3 regions of the Arthrobacter sp. SAFR-179 genome follow, and region 1 is predicted to be linked to each of the others. Evidence: riboswitches for the same ligand, from Rfam matches in the RefSeq annotation. Region 1 holds a riboswitch; each other region holds the start of a gene.
What was found. A riboswitch is a leader RNA that binds a small molecule or an ion and turns the genes downstream of it on or off. The one in region 1 is predicted to bind cyclic di-AMP.
Positions count from the first base shown of each region.

Region 2: another riboswitch for cyclic di-AMP. It lies ahead of ACR65K_RS06035 (LysM peptidoglycan-binding domain-containing protein); the one in region 1 lies ahead of ACR65K_RS19320 (aggregation-promoting factor C-terminal-like domain-containing protein).
Region 3: another riboswitch for cyclic di-AMP. It lies ahead of ACR65K_RS14035 (C40 family peptidase); the one in region 1 lies ahead of ACR65K_RS19320 (aggregation-promoting factor C-terminal-like domain-containing protein).

Region 1 is NZ_JBPFDM010000015.1:79,912-86,792, forward strand. Features, by position in the region: gene ACR65K_RS19310 (response regulator transcription factor) at 1-638, shown strand, start outside; gene ACR65K_RS19315 (sensor histidine kinase) at 652-2,127, shown strand; cyclic di-AMP (ydaO/yuaA leader) riboswitch at 2,317-2,477, shown strand; gene ACR65K_RS19320 (aggregation-promoting factor C-terminal-like domain-containing protein) at 2,483-3,208, shown strand; partial or broken gene ACR65K_RS19325 (VOC family protein) at 3,263-3,690, opposite strand; gene upp (uracil phosphoribosyltransferase) at 3,735-4,370, opposite strand; gene ACR65K_RS19335 (phosphatase PAP2 family protein) at 4,383-5,186, opposite strand; gene ACR65K_RS19340 (nucleoside deaminase) at 5,242-5,748, shown strand; gene ACR65K_RS19345 (glycosyltransferase family 4 protein) at 5,745-6,839, opposite strand; gene ACR65K_RS19350 (6-pyruvoyl trahydropterin synthase family protein) at 6,842-6,881, opposite strand, start outside.
Region 2 is NZ_JBPFDM010000002.1:358,104-364,984, forward strand. Features, by position in the region: gene ACR65K_RS06010 (glucose 1-dehydrogenase) at 1-181, shown strand, start outside; gene ACR65K_RS06015 (DUF1810 domain-containing protein) at 237-683, opposite strand; gene ACR65K_RS06020 (DNA alkylation repair protein) at 719-1,294, opposite strand; gene ACR65K_RS06025 (TraR/DksA family transcriptional regulator) at 1,246-1,605, opposite strand; gene ACR65K_RS06030 (aggregation-promoting factor C-terminal-like domain-containing protein) at 1,627-2,964, opposite strand; cyclic di-AMP (ydaO/yuaA leader) riboswitch at 3,224-3,392, shown strand; gene ACR65K_RS06035 (LysM peptidoglycan-binding domain-containing protein) at 3,396-4,229, shown strand; gene ACR65K_RS06040 (protein adenylyltransferase SelO) at 4,334-5,800, opposite strand; gene ACR65K_RS06045 (ribonuclease Z) at 5,784-6,731, opposite strand; gene ACR65K_RS06050 (mycothiol transferase) at 6,724-6,881, opposite strand, start outside.
Region 3 is NZ_JBPFDM010000008.1:155,846-162,726, forward strand. Features, by position in the region: gene ACR65K_RS14030 (NlpC/P60 family protein) at 51-824, opposite strand; gene ACR65K_RS14035 (C40 family peptidase) at 988-1,674, opposite strand; cyclic di-AMP (ydaO/yuaA leader) riboswitch at 1,745-1,925, opposite strand; gene ACR65K_RS14040 (M23 family metallopeptidase) at 2,054-2,875, opposite strand; cyclic di-AMP (ydaO/yuaA leader) riboswitch at 2,888-3,099, opposite strand; gene ACR65K_RS14045 (iron-dependent transcriptional repressor DtxR) at 3,246-3,941, opposite strand; gene serC (phosphoserine transaminase) at 4,235-5,365, shown strand; gene ACR65K_RS14055 (DUF3027 domain-containing protein) at 5,428-5,979, opposite strand; gene ACR65K_RS14060 (cold-shock protein) at 5,986-6,369, opposite strand; gene ACR65K_RS14065 (hypothetical protein) at 6,609-6,842, shown strand; gene ACR65K_RS14070 (helicase-associated domain-containing protein) at 6,853-6,881, shown strand, end outside.

The sequences.
Region 1 (6,881 bases):
AACTCATGAGCATGGGCCTGCGCATGGCGGGCTGGTCTGTGGCCGTGGCAGCGGACGGACCCGCTGCGGTGAAGCTCGCCAAGGACTTCCATCCGGATGTCCTGGTGCTGGACGTCATGCTGCCGGGGTTCGACGGCGTGGAGCTGCTGGGCAGGATTCGCGTCTTTGCGCCGGAGGTGCCTGCGCTCTTCCTGACAGCCAAAGACGACGTCCAGGACCGCATCGTGGGACTGGCCGCGGGCGGGGACGACTATGTCACCAAACCCTTCAGCATGGAGGAAGTCCTGCTGCGCCTGCATCGCCTGGTGCAGCGTTCCGGGGTGGCCGCCATGGATACCGCCGAGCTGGTGGTGGGCGACCTGGTGCTCAATGTGGACACCCGGGAAGTTACCCGTGCCGGAGAAGGGATCCAACTGACGGCAACCCAGTTCGAGCTGCTCCGTTACCTCATGGAAAACCCCAAGCGCGTGGTCAGCAAGGCCCAGATCCTGGACCACGTGTGGGATTACGACTTCGGCGGCCAGGCGAACATCGTGGAACTGTACATTTCCTACCTGCGCAAGAAGATCGAAGCCAGCCATCCGCCGATGATCCACACCGTGCGCGGGGCGGGCTACGTCATTAAGCCTGCAGACTAGCCAAAGGAAACGCGTGTCTCTTCCCGGAGTTCCCCGGCCCACCGGCCGGTCCTGGTTCAATCCCTCCACCTGGCACCTCCGCACACGCCTGATCCTGCTGTCCATGGCCCTGCTGGTGGCCATCTCGGGCGCCATCGGGGTGGTCAGCTATGCCTCGATGGACGTGGTCCTCACCAGTCAATTGGATGCGCAGCTGAAGCTGGCGTCCCGCGGCCGGCCGCCCGAAGGCAACCCCTCAGGCCGCCCAGATCCCCTTGACGCACGCGGGCAAAGTGTGGGAACGCTCAATGCCCGGGTAGTGAACGGGCAGGTCAGCAGGGAGGCAGGGTTCCTGTCATCCGACGCCACCCGCATCTCCCTGACCTCCCGCGACGTTGCCATCCTGCAGGCACTCCCCCATGATGGCGTGCCGGTGGACCGCGAACTGTCCAACGGCGATTACCGGCTGATGGCTACCGGGACGCCCTATGGCGACGTGGTGATTACCGGCCTTCCGCTTGCTACGAAGAAAGCCACCGAAGGCTCCCTTGTGCTCACCATGGTGCTGGTCTCGCTGGGCGGGCTGGTCCTGATTGGGCTGGTTGGCACCGCCTTGATCCGCCGGACCATGCGCCCCTTGGAACAGCTGTCGGACGTCGCCACCAAGGTTTCCAAGCTGCCCCTTGACGCCGGCGAGGTGGCACTCGCCGTGCGCGTGCCGCCCTCCGCAGCGCACCCCACCACTGAGGTGGGCAGTGTGGGCCACGCCCTGAACCTGATGCTGGACAACGTGTCCAGCGCGCTGGAGGCCCGGCAGCGCAGCGAGATGAAGGTGCGCCAGTTTGTTGCCGACGCCTCCCACGAGCTTCGAACGCCGCTGACCGCCATCCGCGGGTACACCGAGCTGATGCGCATGACCGAACACCTCACCGAGGACGGGCAAAAGTCGCTGGGGCGGGTGCAGAGCCAGTCGGAGCGCATGACCGCGCTGGTGGAGGACCTGCTGCTGCTGGCCAGGCTCGATGAGGGCAAGGCAACCGAGACCACCGAAGTGGACCTTACCCAGCTGGTCATAGAAACGGTCAGCGACGAAAAGGTCATGGCCCCTGAACACATCTGGCAGCTGCAGCTGCCCCATCAACCCGTGACGGTCCGCGGTGACACCACCCAGCTGCACCAGGTGCTGGCTAACCTGCTCTCCAACGCCCGGAAGCACACACCGGCCGGCACCACCGTGACCACAGGGTTGATGCGCTCTGCCGACGGGAGCGTGGTGGTTACGGTCACCGATGACGGGCCCGGCATCCCCGCGGAATTCCAGGGCAGGATCTTTTCGCGCTTCACCCGGGCTGACGCGGCCCGCTCCGGCTCCGAGGGCTCGTCCGGCCTGGGCCTGTCCATCGTCGAGTCCATCGTCATGGCCCACGGCGGCACCGTGGAACTGGTGTCCCGGCCGGGCAGGACCGAGTTTGCTGTCCGTCTTCCCGCGGCCGGCCCCGCCGTGCCCTGAGTTCGTCACACACTGCGTTCAAGGCCATCCGCCTCGTCGAATTGAGATCTTCGACAGGTTCTGTCCCGCAATTCGACGCGCGGGTCATCGTGACTTCCGTTACCTAAATGTGACTTTGTCGTGTTCTTCCTGTACCGTCGATTGGGTGCGGTCCCCGTTCGGGCCGCATATCCCGGGTTGACGCCAAGCTCTGCCGCTTCCCCGGATTCCGATTGAGCTACGGCAGAGGCGGGGGACCCACCGTCCCGGGCACTGAATGCCCTTGGGGTTAAGCCAGTACGTGATCTTTCCGTACAGCCGGATGCCCTCATCCGAACCCGACAGCTAACTCCGCAGGTGTGAGAGGCGATCAATCATGTCCAAAAACACGGCAGAAGCACGTCAGCTGCAGGCCAAGGCTAAACACAAGGCCAAGCAGCAGGCAAAGAAGACCACCCTGGGCCAGCGCGCGGCCGTCCTTGCAGCATCCTGTGCGGTGCTGGTGGGGGTCGGCGCGGCAGGACAGGCCACCAGCAGCATGACTCCGGCGTCATCCACCGGGTCCAACTCTTCCACTGCAGCGTCCGACGCTCAAATGAGCATCGAGAAGAGCGAAATCCGTTCCAACCCGGCAGCCAGCCCGGCTCCCGCCGCCATCAGCGTGGCACCGCAGGCAGCGGAACCGGCCCCCGCTGCAGCACCGGCCGCGCCTGAAGCGCCTGCCCCAGCCCCCGCCCCGGCGCCGGCTCCCGAGCCTGCCCCCGCACCTGAGCCGGCTGCCGCCGTCGCGGTTAACGATCCCGCCGGCGCCCAGGCATACGCCGCCAGCCAGCTGGGGACCTTTGGCTGGGCTCCGGACCAGATGCAGTGCCTGCAGACGCTGTGGACCAAGGAATCGGATTGGACCACCACGGCCACCAATGCCAGCAGCGGGGCATACGGCATTGTCCAGTCCCTGCCGGCCGAGAAGATGGCCAGCGCCGGTGCGGACTACCTCACCAACTACCGCACGCAGATCAACTGGGGCCTGGACTACATCAAGGAGCGCTACCAGTCGCCCTGCGGCGCCCTGAACTTCCACCTGGCCCACAACTGGTACTAGGCAAGCCACCTTCAACCGCGGGCCGCATCATCATGATGCGGCCCGCGGTTTGGGTTAACCAGCGTTTTGCCCGGCGTCCTGAACAGTGCCCTGGCCAGCTTCCTGGCCGGTGTTTCGCCGCGGGATGTACTGGACAGCCCACTTGTTTCCGTCGGGATCGGCGAAGTAGACGAAGTGGCCCCAGTCCTGCACGTCCACATCGCTGACATCCACACCGTTGTTCTTCAGGTGGTCTCATGCGCAGCTTTAATGTCGTTGACCACCAACTGCAGGTTGGAACCCGTGCCGGGAGGGGCGTCGATGAGTCCCTCGCCAATGCAGATGGAGCAGGCCGAACCCGGCGGCGTCAGCTGCACGAAGCGGATGGAGTCCGACGGCCGTTCGTCGAAATCCGCATTAAAGCCCACTTTGTTGACGTAGAAGTCCTTGGCGCGGTCAACGTCGGACACGGGGAGAAAGACAAGCTCAAGTTTCCAGTCCATCCGCAAAGGCTAGCGGCGGGAACTGTATTGAAAAAGGGTGAAATCTACCCGGCGATGCCGTAGAGGCGGTCGCCGGCGTCGCCCAGGCCCGGGACGATGTAGGACTTCTCGTTGAGCTTCTCGTCGATGGAGGCCAGGACGATGTGCACGTTGGCTCCAGACAGTTCCTCTTCCAGCCGGGCCAGGCCCTCGGGGGCAGCCAGCAGGCAGATGCAGGTGACGTCGGAGGCGCCGCGCTTAAAGAGGAACTTGATGGCTTCGCGCAAGGTTCCGCCGGTGGCCAGCATGGGGTCCAGGACGAAGACCTGGCGGCCGGTGAGGTCCTCCGGCAGGCGCTCTGCGTAGGTGATGATGTCCAGCGTTTCCTCGTCCCGGGCCATGCCCAGGAAGCCCACTTCAGCGGTGGGAACGAGCTTGGTCATGCCCTCCAGCATGCCCAAACCCGCGCGGAGGATGGGAACCACCAGCGGGGTGGGCTTGGTGAAGGCGGTGCCGACGGTTGTGCTGACCGGCGTCTGGATGGTGACCGGCTCGGTACGGACCTCCCGCGTCGCTTCGTACGCCAGCAGGGTCACCAGCTCTTCCGTCAGCTGGCGGAAGACCGGCGACGGCGTGTTCTTGTCCCGCAGGACGGTGAGCTTGTGGGCGACCAGGGGGTGGTCAACAACGAGAGTGCGCATCCCCCAAAACTATCACCCGGCGCTGCCCTTCCCACGTCCGGAAGATCCGCCGTCGTGCAGTTCCTCGGCCACCACGTCACGGACGATAGGACGGTCGAACGACGGCGCTGCGCCGATGTGTTCGCGCCTGCGGACCAGGTGGAACAGCCGGTGGGCCAGGATGACGATGGCCACCCAGGCCAGCCCCAGGATCCACCCGGCCATGACGTCCGTCAGCCAGTGGTGGCCCAGGAAAACCCGGCTCAGACCCATGGCGATGATGAAGATGGAACCAGCGGTGATAGCAGTGACGCGCACCCGCATCGTGTGGAACTGAAGGCAGATGAGGTAAATCACCAGGCTGATGACCACGGTGGTGTTCAGGGTGTGGCCGCTGGGGAAGGACGGCGAATCCTCGTAGGGCGGAACGGCGTCAGCATGGTCCGGGCGGGTACGGCCCACCAACTTCTTCCCAAAGGTGGTGGCGCTGACCGACGCTGCCGCTGCGCCACCAATCAGCACCAGGGGGCGCCAGTTCCGGCTGAGGAACGTCAACCATGCCGTAAGGATGCTGGCGAGGATGGGCATCCCGATGCCGCCGCCGATGTTGGTGAACCCCGTGACAACCGCATCGAGCCAGGGGCTGCGCAGGGTCTCGGCGAACGCCAGGGCAGGTTTGTCCAGGTTGGCCAGCCCGGCTGAGTCCACCACGTCGTCGTAAACCTCGGACCCAAGCAGCGCCAAAGACACGATGACCACACCGCCCACCAGAATGGTGAGGATCAGCGCCGCGTACGGTTTGAACCAAGTACCTAAGCGGTCCCGAAGCGTGTCCATGGTGCCTCCCGGCATCGGCAAGTAACCTGAGTAACCCCGAAACTATCATTGAGCCATGCGGTTGCCCGAAAAGAAACACGACGCCTGGATGGGCCTTGCCCTGGCGGAGGCCCGTCGCGCGCTCGCCACGGAGGATGTGCCTATCGGCGCCGTGGTCATAGGGCCCGACGGCGACGTGCTGGGTTCCGGACGGAACCAGCGGGAGGAACTGGGCGACCCCACAGCCCACGCCGAGGTGGTGGCCATCAGGGAGGCTGCGGCACGGTTGAAGGAGAGGGCGCGGCTCGACGGCGGCCTGGGCGACGGCTGGCGGTTGTCCGACTGCACCCTGGTGGTCACCCTTGAACCCTGCGCCATGTGTGCGGGCGCCATTGTCCTGGCGCGAATCCCCCGCGTTGTCTTTGGGGCCTGGGACGAGAAGGCCGGCGCCGCAGGATCCGTATTCGATATCCTGCGGGAGCGCCGGCTCAACCACTGGGTTGAGGTGTACCCCGGGGTCCGCGAAGAAGAATGCGCTTTGGTATTGCGGGAGTTTTTCGCGGCGCACCGGAGCATCCGCTAGCGCTGTCGCCGCTCTCCCGGGTCGTCGCGTCCCGCCAGAAGTGCCAGCACGTCCTGCGCGGTTTTGCTCCACCCCGGCAGCCCGGTCCGCGCATCAAGCGCACCTGTCCGCCAGCTCTCGCGAGTCCTTTCATCCACCAACCACCCGCGCAAGGCGTCGGCCAGCCGGCCGGGACTCTCCTGTCCCCCGGCTGGAAGGGAAAGCACTGCCCCCGGAAGGCGGGGTTCGCCGTCGTCCGTTGCCAGTCCTGCCATCCCCAGCGCCTCCACTGCCCCTGTCCCTGACCGGACCAGTACGGGAATGCCGTGGGCCAGGGATTCGGTGACGGCCATGCCGAAGGCTTCCACCCTTGATACCAGCAGGGTCAGGTCCGTGCGCGCCCATTCAGCCTCAAGGGCTTCGCCGCTGAGCTCGCCGGTGAGCTGGACCCGCTTGCTGAGTCCGTTGGCCGTAATGGCTGCCCTGACCTGCTGCGCGTAGTCCGGGTCCGCCTGGTCTGACCCCACAAGCGATGCCGTCCAGGCAAGGTCCTGAATTTGGCTTAGCGCCTCCACCGTCAGCAACTGGTCCTTGTTAGGCAGCAGTGCGGCGACCACCGCAACATGCGGGGGTGTGGATCCGTATGCCTGTGGTGCGGGATTGACCCCGGGAAGGACAACTTCCGCCCGCGGAAGCCCTCTCTCAAGGAGGAGTGACGCGGAAGAGGTGCTGGTGCAGATCACGCCCGTTGCAGCGCGGAGAGCCCTGGCTTCGCGGTCCAGCGCTGCAGCCCCGGAACTTTCCTCTACGGGCATATGCACCAGGATCCATGTTTCGCGTCCTGCCTTAGCCGCGAATTCCAGCTCATCCGGCGCACCAACGGCAACCAGCCCATCGACTATGGTCACCCCCTGCCCCGGTCCCCACGCCCCGAGGAGGGTGCCCAGCCTGCGCCGGTCCTTCGCACCGGCGTCCGGCCAGGTGCCCTCCACGGCGATCACTTCGACCTGGGCCCCCCGTTCCTGCAGCCCGGCAACCAGGCGCGCGTTGTAGATGTTGCCGCCCGAGCTGTGGTGGATGTTGCCGGGGACCAGCAGCCGGATGGGGCGCATGGCTAGGCGGTGAGGTCCAGGGAGTAGGTGGCCCAGGCGTCC
Region 2 (6,881 bases), on a different contig from region 1:
CCTGCAGGTCAGCAGCGGCCAACCGAAGGAGCAGCTGCCGGAGTTCGGCCAGTCCACGCCGCTGGGCCGTGCCGGCCAGCCTGCCGAACTGGCCCCCGCCTACGTCTTCCTGGCCTCGCCGGAGTCCAGCTACGTGGTGGGCGAAACCCTGAACGTCAACGGTGGCAGCCCCACACCGTAGCAGCCCACCCGGCATCCCCGGGCGCGGTCAGCCGGCCGCGGTCAGCCGGGCGCGGTCAGCCGGCCGCGTCCCGGTCCGCCAGGAGATCGTCCGTGGCGGGGTCGGGCTCGCCGTTGAAGAACTGGGCCAGGACCGTCTTGAACACTGTTTCTCCGGGTGCTGCCCGGAGAAACAGTGTCATCGAGGAGCGGAGTTTCTTCGCGTCGATGCCGCCAAAAATGTCCTCGGCCGACTGGTCGGCGTGGTTGGCCAGCACCACAGCGCACTCCAGCAGCCGCGGGCCCAGCACCTCGTGGTCCAGGTAGGCCCGGGCTTCAGCGAGTGACGAGATGGCGTATTTGCGCGACATGGCACTCTGCCCCAGCCCGGCAATCTGCGGGAAGATGAACCACATCCAGTGCCCGGACTTCCTGCCGACCTGCAACTCCCCCAACGCCTGCTCATAGGCTCCGCCCGCGTTTTGGGCGGCAACAAAGCGCTCAAGGTCAAACGGCTCATTCATGTGGATCTCCTTGTTTGGCCTGATAAGAGGCCACTTTACGGGGTCAATTCCTTCGAGAGTGCACCGGCCGCAGCCCGCAGTTCGGGGTCCGGGTCCTCCCGCCACCGTGCCAGCACAACGCCGGCCCGCTGCCGTTCACGCTCCCCCAGCCCTGACAGCAACGGCACCAGGACGTCGGAAAGCAGAGGCTCCGTGAGTTCCGCTGCCTGGGCTGAGCGAAGGAAGCCTTCCAGGCGCGTGAGATCCGAATGCCGGAGCAGGCGCACCTTTGTCTGCAGCAGCACCACGGCGGCAAGGCGGCGCTCGAAAACCGGGCGGGATCCTGGCTTGGGCTGCCCCCACAGGGCGGAGGCGAGCATCACGGTTCCGTCGTGGTCCAGGTCCCTGAACTTGCGCAGGGTGTCGCGCACCGTGCCGCGGACGGCCCCAATGGAGGAACCGTAGGAAGCCAGCACGCCGCCCAGCCGGTTTCCGACGTCGTCTGCCCGGTACCAGGCGCCCTCGTTCTGCAGGGTCCGGTCAACAAAGTCCGCCGCAGCGGACACAACGTCAGCGGCGCCCGTCACCGTCCGCGCCCCGAGGAGGCGTGCCGGATGCAGAACGGGGTCCATGGCCGCGCCTCCAGCCTTCCTTCGGTGATGGGTTCCCCGCAGACGGCGCAGGTTCCATAGGTTCCCCGGGCCAGCCTTGCCAGGGCCGCTTCAATCTGGACCAGGCCGGCCGAGCTTTGCTTCAGGAGCGCCGATGCCTGCGAAAGTTCGAAGGCGATCGTGGCGCCCTCCGGATCATGTTCGTCGTCGACGTTGGAATCCTGGCGGGCCGAATTTGCCGCGGCGATATCCGCCTGCAGGGCGGGCAGCAGCGCCACCCGCCGCGCCCGCTCCTCTTCGAGCAGCACACGAAACCGTTCGAAATCTGGCATGGGGAAAGCCTAGCGCGTCAGTCAGTACCAATTCAGGGACACGGAATGGTTCCAAGCCCCGCAGGGCGAACCACAGCGGTCACGGATATAGCCCAGGCCCCAATCGACCTGCGTCCGATAGCTGGTCAGCCAGTCGCTGCCGGCGCTGGCATACTTGCCCGGCGGCAGCGCCTGGGCAATCCCGTAGGCCCCGGACCAGGCGTTGGTGGCGGTGGTCAGCCAGTTTGATTCCTTGCTCCACAGCTGGGCCAGGCAAAGGAACTGGTCCTGGCCCCACCCAAAGGCAGCAAGGCGTCCGGACGCGTAGCTTTTCGCCGCGCCGGGATCGTTAACAGCTCCACCGGGAACGGAAGGAACGACGACGGCGGGCGGGCTTGGCAGGGCCGGCGCCGGTGGCGGTGGCGGCGCAACCGGAACGGCAGGAGCTGGATTGTTGGCAGGCGCGGCCGGGGCCGGATTGGCCCCGACCGGGGCTGGGGCGGGGGGCGGCGGCTGCTTGGGCTGCTGGGCGGCAGCCGCTGCGGCCTTGGCGGCAGCTTCGGCCTGGCGGCGGGCCTGCTCCTCCGCGGCGGCGCGCTTGGCCGCCTGGGCCGCCTCGTAGGCGGCCAGCGCCGCTTTGCCCTGGCGATACTCCCCCTCAACTGCCGCCGTCGTACCCTTCAGGGCGGCAAGCTGGGCAGTCAACTCGCCGCTGTGCTGCTGTTCCTCGGTGACCTGCCGTGCCAGTGCGTCCCGGGCGGAACGGGCGGCCTCGGATTTAACCTTCGCCTCCCCGGCCAGTCGTTCCCGCTCGCCCCTGGCAACCTGTTCCTGTTCCCTGAGCGCAGCGGCAACCTTTCCTGCCGCTGCAGCCTTATTCACCAAGGCAGCAGTCTTGTCCCCTACAAGCTTGACCAGGTTGAGCCCCTGGGCGCTGTTGGTCCCCAGCGCATCGAGCGCCACGAAGAATCCGGTATTGGTCCCGCCGGTCTTGTAGGACTGGACGGCCAGGGCGCCGATATCCTTCCGGTACCGGGCCAGTTGGTCGTCTGCACGGGCCGCCTGCGCAGACAGAGTCTGCACCCGGGCTGTTGCCGCCTGAAGCTCCGCATCGGCTGCGGCGTGATCGGCGGCAGAGCGGACCGCCGCATCCCCGGCCGCCTCCGACTGCGCTTGCAGTCCATCCAGGAGCCCGTTGATGCTGGTGATCTCTGCGGCCTTCGCCGCTTCAGAGGACTGCGCCTGCTGCACGTCGGCCCAGGAGGGATATCCGCCGGGCGGCTCCTCCGCCGCGGCCGGCAACGCGGTGGCGCCGGCCAGGGCGATCGCCATCAGGCCCGCGAATATCGGGAAGGACCGGTTGGTAACGAACAGGGGCATAGTCCCGAAGCTTACCGCCGGGTATCGCGGCAAAGCAGGGGTCCGAGGCCGTATTGTTACCGTTTCGGCGCCGTTTCCCGGTTCGAATCTCTCCCCAGGTCAGCCGCGAGATCCTATGTACATCAAGACGTTTGCTGAATTGAGAGGGAAACCTCGTATGTTATTCAAATGTGACAATGACAGTGAGCGCGGGTTATGGTCTTTGGGTGTCCCTCTCAGCCGGGACATTCCCATCAGCATGCCGAGCCCTGCCGCTGATCATGGGATTCAACCGTTTTCCGATGGCAGGGACGGGGGAACCAAGTTTCCACGGCCACTTGTGGCCTTGGGGTTAAGTCGATAGCGCTCCGCCCGCGGAGCCCGCTACCGGCCGGGCATCTCCAGCCCGAACCCGACAGCTCACCCCGCAGGCATGGGAGAGGCGATCAACCGTGTCAAAAAATTCCATTACTGCCCGTCACCGCGCGACTCCGGCCCGCTCCATTGTGCTCGAGGGCCTCGCCGTAACCGCCAAGACCCAGGCCCGTTCGCTGGGCCGCCCGGCGCTCGCAGTTGCTGCAGCGTCCGGCATTGCATTCGGCGTCGGAGCCCCGGCCCATGCAGGTGTGACCGGTCCGGACACCACTGAGAACACCAGCGTCCAGGCGTACTCGGCACCGGCAGCAGCACCCGTTGCGGCAGCCGGAAACGTCCACACCGTCGTCTCTGGCGACACCATCGGGGCCATCGCGGCTGCCTACGGCGTCAGCCTTAATGACGTCCTGTCCGCCAACGGACTGGGACTGTCCTCAATCATCTACCCCGGTGACCAGATCCAGATCCCCGGTGCAGGCTACACCGCAGCACCGGCTCCGGCTCCTGCCGCAGCTCCGGTCCAGGCTGCAGCCGCAACTGCACCGGCGAACACCGGCATGAACATGTCCTACGCCTCCGCCACCCCGCTGGCCTCCACCGGCACGGGAACCGGCGCTGCGATCCTGGCATCCGCTTACAGCCAGGTTGGCGTGGGCCAGGACTGCACCGCAATGGTTGAGAAGGCCCTGCGCTCCGTCGGCAAGTCCGTCGGCGACCTGGCCCCCACCCAGTTCTTCCAGTACGGCACTGTTGTCAGCGCCCCCGCCCCCGGTGACCTGATCATCACCTCCGGCCACGTGGGCGTTTACGCCGGCGACGGCCAGGTTGTCAGCGGCGGCGTCAACGGCTACAGCACCGAGGTTCACTCCATCAGCTGGCTCGGCGGCTACTCCGCAGTCCGCGTAGCCTAGTCTCCGCGGCGCTTCGCAACCAGCGGAGCCGACGCAAAACAGGAGGGCGGCAGCCGGGTATTCCCGGCCGCCGCCCTCCTGTCGTTTTCCCCTGGCGCGAGCCGTCAGGTCCCGCAGAAGGTCATGTAGTTGCCGAAGTCTTCAGGGGCACCCTCGGCGTAGCGTTCCAGTCCCGGACGTTCGGTAAAGGGTGCACCGATGGCCTCGAGCAGTTGCTGCAGGGGTGCGAGGTTTCCTTCGGTGGCAGCTGACAGAGCTTCCTCCACCAGGTGGTTCCGGGGAATGTACACAGGGTTCACGCTGTCCATCAGGTCCGCGTCCGGTTTCATGGCCTGCCACCGCTCCGCCCAGGCGTCGAACGCGGCCAGGTCAAGGACCATCCCGCGAACGGGACGGAGGTCGCCCCGGGCGGCCTTGCCCAGGTTGCGGAAGAAGAGGGTGTAGTCCACCGGGCCGTCCTTCAGGATGGCGATTGCATCGTCCACCAGGGCTGAGGCGTCATCAGCGCTCTCCCCGCCGCCTCCCAGGCCCAGCTTGCGTTTCATGCCGCCGGACCACGACTTGCTGTACTGTCCGCGGAACCCGCCAAGCACCTCCACGGCCGGGGCAACCGCCTTTTCCTGGTCCTGGTCGATGAGCGGCAGCATCGCCTCGGCAAGCCGGGCAAGGTTCCATTCGGCAAGCACCGGCTGGTTGGCATAGGCATAGCGTCCACTGACGTCGATGGAACTGTAGACGGCGGCGGGATTGAATGCATCCATGAACGCGCACGGGCCGTAGTCGATGGTTTCCCCTGAGATGGTCATGTTGTCCGTATTCATGACACCATGCACGAATCCCACCAGCATCCACCTGGCCACCAGCTCCGCCTGGGCGGAGACGACGGAACCGAACAATGCCAGGTAGGGGTTTTTGGCTTCAGCGGCGTGCGGATAGTGCCTGCTGATGGCATGGTCCGCCAGCCGCCTCAGGAGGTCCAGGTTTTCGGTGGCCCGCGCGTACTGGAAGCTGCCAACGCGCAGGTGGCTGCTTGCCACGCGTGCCAGGACGGCACCGGGCAGCATGCCGTCCCGGCGGACCTGCCGCCCGGTTGCCACGACGGCGAGCGAGCGGGTGGTGGGTATGTGCAGGGCGTGCATGGCCTCACTGACCACATACTCACGGAGCATGGGGCCGACGACGGCACGGCCGTCCCCGGCGCGGGCGAAAGGCGTGCGCCCCGAGCCTTTGAGATGGATGTCCAGGAGGCGGCCGCTTTGGTCCGTGACCTCCCCCAGCAGCAGCGCACGTCCGTCACCCAGCAAGGATGAGTAACCGCCGAACTGGTGCCCCGCATATGCCTGCGCCACCGGGGTGGCGCCGGCGGGAACGTGATTGCCCACCAGCAGCCGGACCCCTTCGCGACTGCGGAGGTACTGCGGATCGAGGCCCAGGTCCCGGGCGAGCTTGTCGTTCAGGACCAGGAGCTCAGGACCCGGTGCTTCCTCGGCCTGCCAGGGAACGGCGAGTTCTGCCAGTTCCCGGGCGAAGCGGCCGTCAAAAGTGACCGTGGATTCAGCTGCTGCCGTCATGGTTTAACCCTATCGCCGTAGTTTCGCCTGCCGCTTCCCGCATCGGTTGCCGCCGACGGGGAACGGCAATGCGCTGCAGGTCTTCAGCGGCAATGACCGTGGATTCCGGAGCCCGGGCCCTTGCCTGCTCCGCGAGATGGGAGACGTCGTTTCCGTACCGTGCGGAAAAATGTGTGAGCACCAGCGTCCGGGCCTTCCCCGACGCCGCCAGTTCACCGGCCTGCCCGGCGGTCAGGTGCAGGTATTGCCCGGCTAGGCCGGCGTCGTCGTCGCTGAACGTGGACTCCGTGACCAGCAGGTCGGTGCCTGCTGCCAACTCTTCGGCACCGGCGCATGGTGCGGTGTCCATGATGAAGGCAAACCGCTGGCCCGGCCTGGGAATGCTCATGTCCTCCAGGCGGGCTGTCCCGACGACCCCTTCCCGCTGCAGCCGGCGGACGTCGGGCCCTTCGACGCCCGCCGCCCGGAGCCGTTCCGGCAGGAGGGTGCGGCCGTCGGGCTCTGTGAGCAGGTAACCGTACGTCTCGATGCGGTGGTTCAGGGGCCGGACCTCGAGGCCTTCGGCCACGGGCCCGGCGCCGGAATGCGGGTGCAGCCGCAGGTCGATGCCGGGAGAGCTGACGGCCACCAGGGCCCGGACCACATCGTCGCCGGACGCCGGATAATGCAGGTGGACGGGGTGCCCCACTCCGTCCAGAACCATCCTGGAAAGGACTCCGGGCAGGCCATAGCAATGGTCCCCGTGCACGTGCGTGAGGCAAATCCTGGTGATGCTGCTTGCCGCTGCTCCGGCAAGGATCATTTGGCGCTGGGTGCCCTCGCCGGGGTCGAAAAGCAGCCCTTCGCCGTCCCAGCGCAGCAGGTAGCCGTTGTGGTTCCTGGTTCGGGTGGGAACCTGGGATGCGGTGCCCAGCACAACGAGTTCACGCACTGTTGGTGTCCGCCGATGTTCTGTGCAACCCCTTGGCGTAGGCGGCCTGGCCGGCGTGCTGGAGGCAGTCCCCCAGGATGCTGACCAGCCGCACGCCGAGGGTGACGGGCGGGTCCCAATGCCGGTCAACCACACGGTCCAGGGCGGAAT
Region 3 (6,881 bases), on a different contig from region 1:
TCCTCGGGACATTTTGAGGCTGGCGGCCGTTCACGCCAGCACCGGAATGCCTAGTTGACGCGGATGAAGACGGGGCCGGATCCAACGTTCGCGCTGAAGACCACGGTCTGGTTTCCGTTGTAGCCGCCGTGGACAGCCATGCCGTTTCCTGCGTAGACAGCGATGTGGGCCATGCCCGCGCCACCGTCAGCGTAGTAGATCAGGTCGCCCGGCTGTGCTTCGGCTGCACTCACGGTGCGGCCCAGGGACAGGTAGCCGGCGGGCCAGTCGTGGAAGTGGATTCCGACAGCGGCCAGCGAGTTGGTGACCAGCATGGTGCAGTCCTGCATCACGCCGAGCTGGGCGTACGCGGCAGAGAGGATGGCCGCACCCTTGCCGCTGGCGGATGCCTGGGCTGCGGGAGCGGCAGGAGCAGCGGCGGTGGCAACCTTGGCCGTGACCTTGGGAGCAGCAGCGGGCTGGGCCGCAGGAGCGGGAGCGGCTTCCCGCACCTCAACCTCGGGCTCAGGCTCGACGACGGGAGCCGGCGTGGTGGTCACGGCAGGCTTCTCGTAGCTGATGGAGATGGTGGAAGCCGCCGAGATCGGGGCGTCCACGGCGGATTCAACTTCCAGCGCGGAAGCAGGAGCGGAATCGCGCTTGACGTTGGCGTCGGCAGCGTTGGCAGCGATGCCGCTGGTCAGGACCAGGCCGGACGCTGCGGCAATAACCGCAGCCTGGCGGCCCATGCCGCCTGCGTTGTCGCTGACAGCCTTGGCAATGACAGCGATCGAGTTGGTTTTGGTGACCTCGGCGCGATGCCGTGCGGTGGCACGAGTCGTCATCAGTTCTCTCTTTCGTTTTTCCCTCGAGCCGCAGGTAGGCAGGCGAAGGGTGATGGACGCGCCGGCATCTTGGGGGTACGCCGGCGCATCCCGAACGGGGATGTGGTTTTTAGCGAAGAAGCTTTGGGCAAAGAAAAAGCCCTTGGAACGCGTTGCCCAAGAACTATTTGCTGTAGTGGTAGTACGTGGAGGAACCGGTGGCTGCCGGCGAGTGGAGCAGCGTGCCCTGCGAGGGGTTGAGTGCGCTGATCATCATGCCGTTGCCGACGTAGATGCCGACGTGCGCGCCACCGTTCTGGACAACCAGGTCACCCGGCTGCGGTGCCGAGGTGGGGGTCATGATGTTCCACGCGTTGGTGCGGGGGATGCTGATTCCGGCCTGGGCGTAAACCCACTGCACGAAACCGGAGCAGTCCCAGCCTGTGACGGGGCTGGTGCCGCCCCATACGTAGGAGTGGCCGATGCCGGTGTAGGCGATGGCGGCAATGCCCGAGGTTGCCGCAGTGGATACAGACTCTTCCGCTTTGGCGGCCGGGGAAGCCTCCTGGCCCGCAGTGGCGGTGTTGGCGGCGCGGTTCGCTGCTGCCGTGGACTGGGTACGTACCGCTTCAACCTTGGGAGCGGCGGTGGTCTTGACGACCGGACGCTCGAAGGACACCGTGGCCGTGGGGGCAGCGGTGACGGCGAGTGCCGTCTGGGCCGAACCGGACTCGGTGGAGGCAGAGACACCGGCAGTGGTGTCAGCTGCCGTGGCGGGCAGGCCCATGCTCAGGATGAGGCCCGAAGCGGCTGCCACAACGGCAGCCTGGCGGCCTACGGTCCCGGCATTTGCACTGACAGCCTTGGACACGGCGTCCAGGGGGTTGGTGCGAACCGTTTGCGCACGGTGGCGCGCAGAATGATGGCGTGAAGACACGAAGGTAGCCTCTCCCAATGCCTGCGAGGTGAGCTGTCGGATTCGGATGGGAGTCACCCGGCCACGCTGCTTCCTGGGAAGCTTTGTGACTTAACCCCAAGGCCTTCCGGAAATGAAGGCCAAAATTGGTTCCCCCGCCCCTGCCAGACGATGAAATGCGAACGGACCTTGAGCGGTGGCAGAGTTAGGCAATCCACTCAAGAGCGTCAACTTCGGAAAAGTTGACGCGAGTTAGACGGTACAGCAGTTTTGCTTCAATGTCACATTCAGGTCACGGCGGGTCACGGCGATCTGAGAGTGAGCAATCATTCGGTTACAGCCAGCCCATCGGATCGACCACTTCGCCATTGACCTGGACCTCGAAGTGCAGGTGGCATCCGGTGGACGCGCCGGTGGTGCCGCTCAGTGCCACGACCTCACCGCGGGAGACGGTCTGGCCCACCTTGACGTTGAAGGACGAGAGGTGGTTGTAGGTGGTTTCCAGCCCGTTGCCGTGGTCGATGACCACCCGGTTTCCGCCACCGAACTGGTGCCAGCCCGCGAAGGTGACGGTTCCTGTTGCGGCCGCCAGGACCGAGGTGCCGCACTGCGCCACGAAGTCCTGGCCCCTGTGGAAGTCTCCGGAGCCTCCGGTGATGGGGCTGACCCGGTAACCGAAAGGGGAAGCGGTGGCGAGGGACGACAGGGGTGCGGCCAGGGTGCCGGCCGAAGCGGCACGGGTGACGGAGCCGGCGGACTGTGCGCTCAGGAGCTGCTTCAGCTTTCCGTCCGGGTCCGCCTGCGTGACCACGGCGGAGCGGCTGAAGTCAACCTGGGCTCCAACATCAGCGGAAATCTGCGGCTGCGGGCTGACAGCCGAGGCAGCCAGGGGGGCATTGCCGGCGGAGTCGGTTGCCATGACGGGACTTGTGGCGGGCACCGTGACCGTCAGCACCAGGCCTGTGGCGGCAAGGGCCATGCCGGCTTTTTGGCCGATGCCGCTGGCGGCGGCAAACTCCGTCATCTGCCGGAAGGGACCCCGGCGGCGGCGCGCGTCGCGATGCAGGTCGCGGGGGCGCTCCGCTGCGACGACTTCGGCAACCCGGGGTGCCGAAGGGGGGCCGGCCGCGCGTCGGCGGCCCCGTGGGGTCTGCATGGTCAAGAAGGGTTCCTCTCTGGAAGAAGCCTGCGGAGTTAGCTGTCGGATTCGGGTCAGAGAGTTCAAAGACCCGGTCCGCCGTAGGCAAGCTTCTGCACAGGGGTATTCCCGGAAGAATCCTTCACTGGAGAGGCTTGCTGCTGACGGACTTCACCCCAAGGCAGTCCCCCGCTGCCGCTTGTGGTTCCCCCGCCTCTGCCAGTAACGAACTCGTTCACCTGGCCCGCTGGCAGAGCTCGGCTCCGGGTCAGGTAACGCTTATGTATCAACGCTTGGTTCCACTATAGGGGCTTAAGTCCCTAGGTAACAATTCCGTTACCTTTGCGTGGAAACCCCTGCCTGGGGTATGGAAGGTGCCGGATCAGCCCTAGTCGAGGGCAACGAAGACGTGCGCAGCAACCTCGGGCGGCAGCTCCAGCGCCCCTTCGATCCCCGCGACCCGAACGGAAATGTACTCGCCCACGCGTTCCAGCGTCACGGCAGCACCAGGCCGGATCCCGCCCTCGTCCAGCTGGGCCAGCAGTTCCGGTTCCACCTGGATTGGCTCCGCCAAACGGCTGATGGTCACGCCCGAGGCGGGCGCGTAGTTCTTCATTGCTTCCACCAGGCTGATGGCTCCATCGGCAAAGCCGCGGCCCGCCTGGCCTCCCAGCGCAGCGAGGCCGGGAATGGGGTTGCCGTAGGGCGATTCGGTGGGGTGGCCCAGCATCTCGTAGATGCGCCGCTCCACCCGCTCGCTCATGACGTGTTCCCAGCGGCAGGCTTCGTCATGGACGTAGGCCCAGTCCAGGCCGATGACATCTGCCAGAAGGCGTTCGGCCAGCCGGTGCTTGCGCATGACCTCTGTGGCGCGCTTGCGGCCCGTATCCGTGAGTTCCAGATGGCGGTCACCGGAGACGACGACAAGTCCGTCCCGCTCCATGCGGCCGATGGTCTGGGAGACGGTGGGCCCCGAGTGGCGCAGACGTTCGGCGATACGGGCCCTGAGGGCAACGATGTTTTCTTCCTCAAGCTCCAGAATGGTCCTGAGGTACATCTCCGTAGTGTCGATCAGATCCGTCATCCAGCTCAGCTCCTCGAGCGCAGTACCTTGCGTTGTCCCACCGTATCGCCTCTTCCCGCGAAGTAGTCCGGGGGAAAGCTTAGCCTATTTTGACTTTGTCCGAATAGCTGCGGCCAAAGGGCTGGGCCGTACGGGCACGTCTCACTGTCCGGACTATGACGTGCCCGGCTCCCGCCCCCGGCGGCGGTTCAGGCAGAATGGGAGTGGCCTGCAGCCCAGCCACCGCGCCCTGCCGGCCACCACTGCCCGCCCTTCCGGACCATAGCTTTCGTCCCCGCCGAATTGGAGCACCTGTGAGCGACACCAGCATCACGATCCCCGCCGACCTCCTGCCCCAGGACGGGCGGTTCGGGGCCGGCCCGTCAAAGGTCCGGCAGGAACAGATCGACGCGCTGGCAGCGGCTTCAAGAACGATCCTTGGCACCTCGCACCGGCAGGCCCCCGTCAAGAACCTGGTCGGGTCGGTCCGGGAAGGGCTGAGCCAGTTCTTCCGCGCCCCGGACGGCTATGAGGTGGTCCTCGGCGTCGGCGGCTCCACCGCTTTCTGGGACGTTGCCAGCTTCGGTCTCGTAGAGAAGAAAGCCCAGCACCTGTCCTTCGGTGAGTTCGGGTCCAAGTTCGCCGCCGCCACCAATAAGGCGCCCTTCCTCGAAGCCTCCTCGATCATCAAGTCCGAGCCCGGCACCCGGCCCGCAGCCCAGGCCGAGGCCGGCGTGGACGTCTATGCCTGGCCGCAGAACGAAACCTCCACAGGCGTCGCAGCCCCTGTCCAGCGGGTATCCGGGGCCGACGAGGGATCACTGGTCCTGGTGGACGCCACATCCGCGGCCGGCGGCCTGGACGTGGACGTTGCACAAAGCGATGTCTACTACTTTGCCCCCCAGAAGAACTTTGCCTCCGACGGCGGCCTCTGGCTGGGCCTGTTCTCCCCCGCAGCGCTGGAACGTGCTGCCGCCATCAAGGCCGGCGGCCGCTGGATCCCGGACTTCCTGGACCTCCAGACCGCCATCGAGAACTCCCGCCTGAACCAGACATACAACACGCCGTCGCTGTCCACGCTGGTAACCCTGGATTCGCAGGTCCAGTGGCTGAACTCCAACGGCGGCCTGGACTTCGCCTCCAAGCGGACCGCCGATTCCGCCGGCCGCATCTACAGCTGGGCCGAGGCCTCGGAGTTCGCCACCCCGTTCGTCACCAACCCGGAGGAACGCTCCAACGTCATTGCCACCATCGACTTCGACGAGTCGGTTGACGCGGCCGCCGTGGCCAAGGTCCTGCGCGCCAACGGCATTGTGGACACCGAGCCGTACCGGAAGCTGGGCCGCAACCAGCTGCGCATCGCCACCTTCGTGGCCATCGAGCCCAGCGACGTCTCGGCGCTGCTGGCCAGCATCGACTTCGTGGTGGGCGAGCTGCGCAAGTAACCAAGGTTAATGCACGACGGCGCCGCCCCGGGTTTTCCCGGGCGGCGCCGTTTGCTTGTGGTTTAGGAAGTCTTTGCCTCGTCGCCAGGCTCCCCGACGTCCCCAGGCTCGCCGCCGTCGTCGTCAGGCTCTTGGCCGCCAGGTTCCCCCTGCCCTGCCGGCAGCTCTTCCGGAGTCCCTTGCCCTGACTCCTGCTGTTCGGGCTCCTGCTGCTGCTCGTCCTCGGGACGGACGCGTTCTGCCCACGGCACCCATTCCGGGGCCAGGATGGATTCCTCGGACGGCAGCAGGCCCAACTCGTTGACAGTCACCGCCTTGGAGCGCGAGTTGCGGGTCAGCACCGCGTACCACTGCCAGCCCATGTAGCCGGGCAGCCGCGACTCGAACAGGTGCGTGACCAGCCGGTCGCCCTCGCTTTTGGCTGCCAGGTGCGCCCCGATGGTGCCCGCCGGTGTGATGCCTTCCACTGCGGTCCGGGCAGTGTCCACCGCCGCGGCCAGGAACGCGTCGGGCTTGCCCGTACGCCACACGGGCACGCCTGCCTTGCGCTTGGGCGGAGTCTTGGCAGCCTGCTCCTGCACTGGCGTGCCCGGCTGTTCAGATTGGGGGTCCATGGGCGCCTAAACGTCCAGCTCGTCGGCGACCTTGCGCAGGGCGGCAGCAATGGCCTTGCCCTTGTTGCCGTCCGGGTACTTTCCCTTGGACAGGGTTCCGGACAGGTTGTCCAGGACGGTCACCAGGTCCTGCACCAGCGGGGCGAGATCCTTCGCGCTGGGGCGCTTGGCCTTGGCGATCGACGGTGTCTTATCCAGCACCCGCAGGCCCAGGGCCTGGGCACCCTTGCGGCCGTCCGCCACCCCGAATTCCACCCGGGTGCCCGCTTTCAGTTCCGTCACTCCCTCAGGCAGTGACGACTTGGGCAGGAAGACCTCCTGGCCGTCTTCGCCCGCGAGGAAGCCAAAGCCCTTGTCCTTGTCATACCACTTGACCTTGCCGGTAGGCACGTAATCAACCTTCTTCGTTCTGCTGTCATGAGACACGGCCCGCTGCCACCGCGTCCGCATTGTTGTGCGGGTTCAGGGTATGGCCAGCGCAAACCGTGTTGGTCTGTATCCTTCAAGGTTATCCTGCCGCATGCCCTAATCACGCTTCCGGCCGCACCGTTCCGGCCGCACCGTTCCGCCCCAGGCGCAAGCTCCCCGGCTTTCACGGGCGGCAGTCCGGCCGCTGTACCGTTACGTCCATGACTCCATCGCGTTACCGGCGGCCGTTGATGGTCCTCGCCGCAGTTATTGCCGTACTTTCCCTCGTCGCTGTGGGAGCAGTCATATCCCTGGCCTTCGCGGACTCCGTTGCCCCCGCATGGGTCACCTACTCGGCCCTCTATGGCCTGCCGGTGGCCTTCATCCTGATGCTCCTGCTGGTCCTGGACGGCGTTGCCGCCCGGCGGCGGGCGGGGAAGCGGGAGCCGCGGTAACGTTGAACTGATGTCCCTCATTCGTGCGCTCGGCAAGGA